3 regions of the Cronobacter sakazakii genome follow, and region 2 is predicted to be linked to each of the others. Evidence: predicted binding sites of a transcription regulator. Region 2 holds the regulator's gene; each other region holds the start of a gene.

Region 1 (2,265 bases), 910 kb from region 2:
CTGAAAAAGTTAACTGAACAACAGTTTACCCTGAACTGGCGGGACTACAAAGACGCAACCTTTTTGAGACAAAGGCGCTATGCCGGACGCGCCGTTACGCTCTACCATAAAAAGACCGCCACTCTTTCAGGAAAAGCGAATAATGACAACACGTTATCTGAAATGGTCTATCGTCGCCAGCGCGCTGGCCTTAAGCGCCTGCGCCCCGCAAAGCGAAGTACGCCAGATGCACCAGAATGTCAGCACGCTCAATCAGGAGATGACGAAGCTCAAGCAGGAGACCGTCAAAATCACGCAACAAAACGCGCTGAATGTGAAATCGAAAAGCGGCGTTTACCTGCTGCCGGGCTCCAACACGCCCGCTCGCTTAAGCAGCCAGCTCGGTATGCTGAAAATGTCGCTGCGTAACGTCACGGCGGGCGCAAACGGCACACAGGCGACGCTGTTTATCCAGAGCGAATCCAGTGAGGCGCTGCCCGCCTTTACCGGCACCGTCGAATGGGGCCAGTTACAGGGCACCACCGAAAATTATCAGGAAGTGAACGTGCAGAACCAGCCGTTCAGCGCGCCTGCCAGCACGCTGGCACCGAGCGATGTCTCCATTCCGCTGACGCTGACTGGCATCACGCCAGAGCAGCTGGGCTTTATCCGCGTGCATGATATTCAGCCGCTTATCGCTGGTGACGCCGTCGTCACGCCCTGAGAGCCTCACCACCTGCGGCGCGGAGTTTGTTACATTCGCGCCGCTCGCTTTTCTTGCTTTTTTCGCGCCGTAAATTCTTCATTTCATCCCTGCCGCTTCGCAAAAATGGTGTAACAAGAGTTGGCTTAGTTCCCTTATGCCGCTAGAATCCGCGTTCCGATGTACGCAAACGTGAACGCAATCGATTACGTACATGACAAGAATGTGAAACGCCACATATTTTTGTGAGGCTGGATACTTATAATAGGCAGCACAATTTATGCGGCGGCGGTTTATCCGCGTTGCGCGAAAGCATTACTCCACCCAGAAATGGGGATTTCCTGAAAACAGTGGCTCTATTATGAAAAAAATTGTTTTAGCTGCCGGTGCAGCCCTGGCGCTCTCCACCTCTTTTACTGCCGGCGCGGCAGAAACCAGCAATAGTGAGTTTGTTTCCGACTGGTGGCACCAGAGCGTTAACGTGGTGGGCAGCTACCACACGCGCTTCGGACCGACCATCCGCAACGATACCTATCTGGAATATGAAGCGTTCGCCAAAAAAGACTGGTTTGATTTCTACGGCTACGCTGACGCCCCGGTCTTCTTCGGTGGTAACACCGATGCCAAAGGGATCTGGAACCACGGTTCCCCGCTGTTTGTGGAGATCGAACCGCGCTTCTCTATCGATAAGCTGACCGGCACCAGTCTGGCGTTTGGCCCGTTCAAAGAGTGGTATTTCGCGAATAACTATATCTACGATATGGGCCGCAACGCTTCTGGCCGTCAGAGCACCTGGTATATGGGTCTTGGTACCGATATCGACACCGGCCTGCCGATGAGCCTCTCCCTGAACGTCTATGCCAAATACCAGTGGCAGAACTACGGTGCAGAAAACCAGAACGAGTGGGATGGCTACCGCTTTAAAGTGAAATACTTCGTGCCTATCACCCAGCTGTGGGGCGGCAACCTGAGCTATATCGGTTTCACCAACTTTGACTGGGGTTCAGACCTCGGCGATAAGAGCGGTTATGCGCTCAATGGCGTGAAATCCCGCACTAACGATTCCATCGCCTCCAGCCATATTCTGGCGCTGAATTACGATCACTGGCACTACTCCGTGGTCGCGCGTTACTGGCACAACGGCGGCCAGTGGAACGATGATGCGCAGTTAGCCTTCACCAACTACAACACCCGCACTACGGGCTGGGGTGGTTACCTGGTGGTAGGTTACAACTTCTAAGCTTTACCCCGGTGAACGTGTGAAAAAGCCAGCCTCTGCTGGCTTTTTTTATGGGCACTGATTATCGCGTCCTGCTGTTACGCCACAGATGTACGCGCACCGCCTCTTCTGCTCTCTTTATCCCTTATCGAGGCGAAAAAAAACCGCAGGCCTGAACCTGCGGTTTTATTAACGTATCACGTTGCTTCGCGATTACGGCAGGAGAGACGGTTGATCCGCGCCCTCTTTTTCCACCTTCTGCTGCAACAGATGTTCACGCTTCATGCCAAGCTTCAGCGCCAGAGCGGAAGCGACATAAATGGACGACGCCGTACCGATAGAGACACCGATAAGCATGGTCAGC
Region 2 (2,265 bases):
CGCTGAGCGAAGGGCTCTGTATCGGCATGGTGCCGACACATTTCGCGAAGCCATGGCTCGATAGCGGGGAGTGGCGCGCGTTGACGCTGGAAAACCCGTTCCCGGACGCCGCCTGCTGTCTGACGTGGCGGCAAAGCGACGCCTCGCCCGCGCTGCGCTGGCTGCTCGATTATCTGGGGGACAGTGAAACGCTGAACAAGGAGTGGCTGCGGGAGCCGCAGTGATACGGCTCCCGGAAGGATTAACGGCGATAGTCGCGGAACGGGCCGTCCGCCACCGAGCGGCGTTCGATCAGGCGCGGATGCACCTCAATCGTCTGCGACTCTTCGCGCTTATTCACGATGCGGTCGAGCAGCATATTGAACGCGGTCTGGCCGAGCGTTTCTTTTGGCTGATGGATAGTCGTCAGTGCCGGGCTAAAGAAACGCGCGTTGCGTACGTTGTCGTAGCCGATGATCGAAATATCCTGCGGTACGCGCAGGCCCATCTCATCGGCGGCGCAGATAGCGCCCATCGCCATAATATCGCCGCCGCAGAACACGGCAGTCGGGCGCTGCGGCTGCGAGAGGATCTGCTGCATCGCGCGGTAACCGGATTCCGGCTCGAAATCGCCCTGCACGATCCAGTTTTCCGGCACTTTAATGACCGCTTCTTCCAGCGCTTTCATAAAGCCTGAGAAACGCCCGACGCCGGTGTTACGCTCAAGCTGCCCCGGAATCACGCCAATATCACGATGGCCGCGCTCAATCAGATAACGCCCGGCGAGATAACCGCCCTGGAACGCGTTATCTATAACCGAGTCCGTAAAATCGGCTTTCGCTTCACCCCAGTCCATCACCACCATCGGGATATGACGGTACTCTTCAAGCGTGGAAAGCAGCGGCTGCGGGTATTCCGAACACATCACCAGCAGGCCGTCGACGCGCTTTTGCGCCATCATCGACAGATACGCGCGCTGCTTTTCCAGGTTGTTATGCGCGTTGCCCAAAATCAGCGTATAGCCTTTGGCGAAGCAGCTGTTTTCAACGGCTTCAATGATTTCGGCGAAATAGGGCGCTTCGCTACTGGTCGCCAGCAGCCCGATAGATTTGGTGTGATTCACCTTCAGGCTGCGCGCCACGGCGCTTGGCGAATAGTGTAATTCTTTGATAGCCGCCCAAACCGCATTGCGCGTCTCTTCCGCCACAAAACGGGTTTTGTTAATCACATGTGAGACTGTTGTTGTGGAAACGTTGGCTCGCTTCGCGACGTCTTTAATTGTTGCCATTAATAATCACTCCAGACCCCTGGCTGAGCCGTGTAAAATCACGGGTTAATCGTTTGCCTGTACACACCCCTGACTGCCGCGAGGAGAGTGCGGCATGCCGGGAAACGCGACATTTTTCGTGAGGAGGGGTCGATGGCCGGTACCGAATAAAGTAGCGACGAATTTTGGCTTATCTTTATCGAAAGGGGAAGAGGGAAAACGCATATCTGGTTAAATGTCGCAGGATTTTTCGGCCCGTTTATGCAAAAATGCGCACTACCTGATTTTTATGGGGTCTTTAAGGAGAATACCATGAGTACCGATCTGAAATTTTCGCTGGTCACGACGCTGGTTGTACTGGGCCTGATTGTGGCGGGCGCATTTACCGCCATTCTGCATTAAGCGACAGGCGGGAGCGCACCTGTTCTCCCGCTTTCTTAAACTTTTCTTGCGTTTAAGCGCCGATTCCCCGCTGTTTTCTTTCTTTTTCCCGTTATTCCCTTTAGATTCGCTAATAACAATGAGCGCGTGTTCTTAACAGCTGCGCAATAATATTTTGCTGTTTTTGTCCCTTATCTTTTCTGATTGCGAGTGTCATCCTTTTCTGCATCCTGCTGTAACGTCGGGCGTTCCCGGCGCTGTTGTACAATTTCTGGAGCAATGAATGAAAGTCAATTTTCCGTTACTGGCACTGGCTATCGGTGCTTTTGGCATTGGCACGACCGAGTTTTCCCCGATGGGGTTGTTGCCGGTAATAGCGAACGGCGTCAACGTCTCCATTCCGGCCGCCGGTATGCTGATTAGCGCCTACGCGGTCGGCGTGATGGTAGGCGCACCGCTGATGACGCTTTTACTGTCGCACCGCGCACGGCGTAGCGCGTTGATTTTTCTGATGGCGATTTTTACGCTCGGTAACGTGCTGTCAGCACTGGCACCGGATTATATGACGCTGATGGCCTCGCGTATCCTCACCAGCCTTAACCACGGCGCGTTCTTCGGGCTCGGCTCGGTGGTGGCGG
Region 3 (2,265 bases), 780 kb from region 2:
TCGTTTTCGCGAAGCCGCCACTGGCCGCGGCCGTCGTAGCCGCCGGTGCGGCGCTTGACGATAGCCAGCTCACCGAGGCTCTCAAAAATCTGCGGCCATTCGTCGCTGCTTGCCAGCAGCTGCCACGGCGCGGTGGGGAGATTGAGCTTATCGAGCAGCTGTTTCTGGGTGAAACGGTCGGCGATAAGCGGGAAAACATCGCGGTTAACGAACGCGTTGTGGCGCGCCAGCTCGCGGGTCAGGGCGGTTTCCGGCCAGCGTTCAATTTCCGCCGTGATAACGCTCTGTGCGAACGGCACCGCCTGCGGATCGGCGTCGAGCCCTACCGGCCAGACGCGAATGCCAAGCGGTTCGCCCGCCTGGCGCAGCATTCTGCCAAGCTGGCCGTTACCCAGCACGCATACCTGCTTCATGCCTCACCCCGCGGGTCCGGATTCTCCAGCACTTCCTCGGTCTGTTTCTGACGCCACTTTTCAAGACGCGCCAGCAGCGCGCTGTCGTGCTGCGCCAGGATCTGGGCGGCCAGCAGAGCCGCGTTCGCCGCGCCCGCTTTACCGATAGCCAGCGTGCCGACCGGAATGCCGCGCGGCATCTGCACGATAGAGTAGAGGCTGTCCAGCCCGCTTAACGCCGCGCTTTGTACCGGCACACCCAGCACCGGCACCAGCGTTTTCGCGGCAATCATGCCCGGCAGATGCGCCGCGCCGCCTGCGCCCGCGATGATCACCTGAAACCCGTTCTCCTGCGCGCGCTCGGCGAAGCTGAAGAGTTTATCGGGCGTGCGGTGCGCGGAGACCACTTCAACGTGGTGAGGGACATCCAGAGCATCGAGAATTTCTGCGGCAAACTGCATGGTGGCCCAGTCGCTTCTGGAACCCATTACGATGGCGATACGCGCCGGGGTGTGGCTGGAAGACATACGTCTCAAAACTCCTGTGGTCAGGCGGCAAAATCAACGGGGTCGCCGTTACGAGGGCCTTGAGAATATCACGGAAAACCGGCAAGGAAAACGGTTGCGTAGGCGCGAGCGCGGCAAAAAGTACCGCGCAGATCAGAACGGAAACGCTACCAGTTCCACGTCGTCGGGGGTGACTTTGATCATTGAGCCTTCGCTGTGCCAGGCACCTAACACCACGCGGTGCGCGGGCTTGCCGTTCGCCTCAAGCGTGTGGACGGCAGGGCGGTGGGTGTGACCGTGAATGAGCCACTGTACCTGCTGGCGTTCCATGGTATCGACCACTGCCTGCGGGTTGACATCCATGATGGCGAGATCTTTCTGGCTGTTAGAGGCTTTACTGCCGGCGCGCATGCGGGCGGCGATGCGGCGGCGCAGTCGCAGGGGTAATGCGAGGAAAAGGGTTTGCAGCCACGGCTTATGCACTTTGGCGCGAAACGCCTGATAACCGGCATCGTCGGTGCACAGCGTGTCGCCATGCATAATCAGCACGCGTCTGCCGTAGAGATCCAGCACCTGCTCTTCAGGCAACAATTGCATACCGCTTTCGCGGGCGAAGCGACGGCCAAGCAGGAAATCGCGGTTGCCGTGGATGAAATAGCAGGGGACGCCGGATTGTACGAGCGCGCGCAGCGCGGCAGCTATCTCACGGTGCAGCGGTTCCGGGTCGTCATCGCCAATCCAGGCCTCAAAGAGATCGCCCAGAATGTAAAGGGCGTCCGCTTCACGCGCGGTACCGGCTAAAAAACGCAGAAAACCGGCGGTAATCGCCGGTTCTTCTGAGCACAGATGAAGATCTGCAATAAAGAGCGTCGCCACGAATTACTCGCTGACGGTTACGCGCTCGATGATCACGTCTTCTTTCGGCACATCCTGATGCATGCCGCTGCGGCCGGTGGAAACGCCTTTGATTTTATCAACCACGTCCATACCTTCGACCACTTCTGCGAACACGCAGTAGCCCCAACCCTGCAGGCTTTCGCCGCTGAAGTTCAGGAAGTCGTTATCCACCACGTTGATGAAGAACTGGGCCGTCGCGGAGTGCGGCGCCTGGGTGCGCGCCATGGCCAGCGTACCGCGGGTGTTCTTCAGACCGTTGTTGGCTTCGTTTTTGATAGGATCTTTAGTGCTTTTCTGTTTCATGCCCGGCTCAAAACCGCCGCCCTGAATCATAAAGCCGTTGATTACACGATGGAAAATGGTGTTGTCGTAGAAACCTTCGCGGCAATAGTCCAGAAAGTTTTTTACCGTTTCCGGCGCTTTGTCATCGAACGTCTTGATTACGATGTCGCCGTGATTGGTGTGAAAAG

The links. The regulator PurR, encoded in region 2, represses purine synthesis genes. The targets are predictions, from matches to a motif close to CANGCAAACGTTTGCNTG.
Region 1: a site for PurR is predicted at 878-895, ahead of CSK29544_RS20475 (nucleoside-specific channel-forming protein Tsx). Genes of this name have one in related genera too.
Region 3: a site for PurR is predicted at 1,003-1,020, ahead of purE (5-(carboxyamino)imidazole ribonucleotide mutase). Genes of this name have one in related genera too.

Annotation. Positions count from the first base shown of each region.
Region 1 covers NZ_CP011047.1:4,316,657-4,318,921, forward strand. Annotated here, with positions in the region: gene CSK29544_RS20470 (SadB/YajI family lipoprotein) at 143-703, shown strand; gene CSK29544_RS20475 (nucleoside-specific channel-forming protein Tsx) at 1,044-1,922, shown strand; gene secF (protein translocase subunit SecF) at 2,115-2,265, opposite strand, start outside.
Region 2 covers NZ_CP011047.1:3,406,457-3,408,721, reverse strand. Annotated here, with positions in the region: gene punR (DNA-binding transcriptional activator PunR) at 1-224, shown strand, start outside; gene purR (HTH-type transcriptional repressor PurR) at 242-1,267, opposite strand; gene cydH (cytochrome bd-I oxidase subunit CydH) at 1,559-1,648, shown strand; gene CSK29544_RS16225 (MFS transporter) at 1,911-2,265, shown strand, end outside.
Region 3 covers NZ_CP011047.1:4,188,462-4,190,726, reverse strand. Annotated here, with positions in the region: gene purK (5-(carboxyamino)imidazole ribonucleotide synthase) at 1-413, opposite strand, end outside; gene purE (5-(carboxyamino)imidazole ribonucleotide mutase) at 410-919, opposite strand; gene lpxH (UDP-2,3-diacylglucosamine diphosphatase) at 1,052-1,774, opposite strand; gene ppiB (peptidylprolyl isomerase B) at 1,778-2,265, opposite strand, start outside.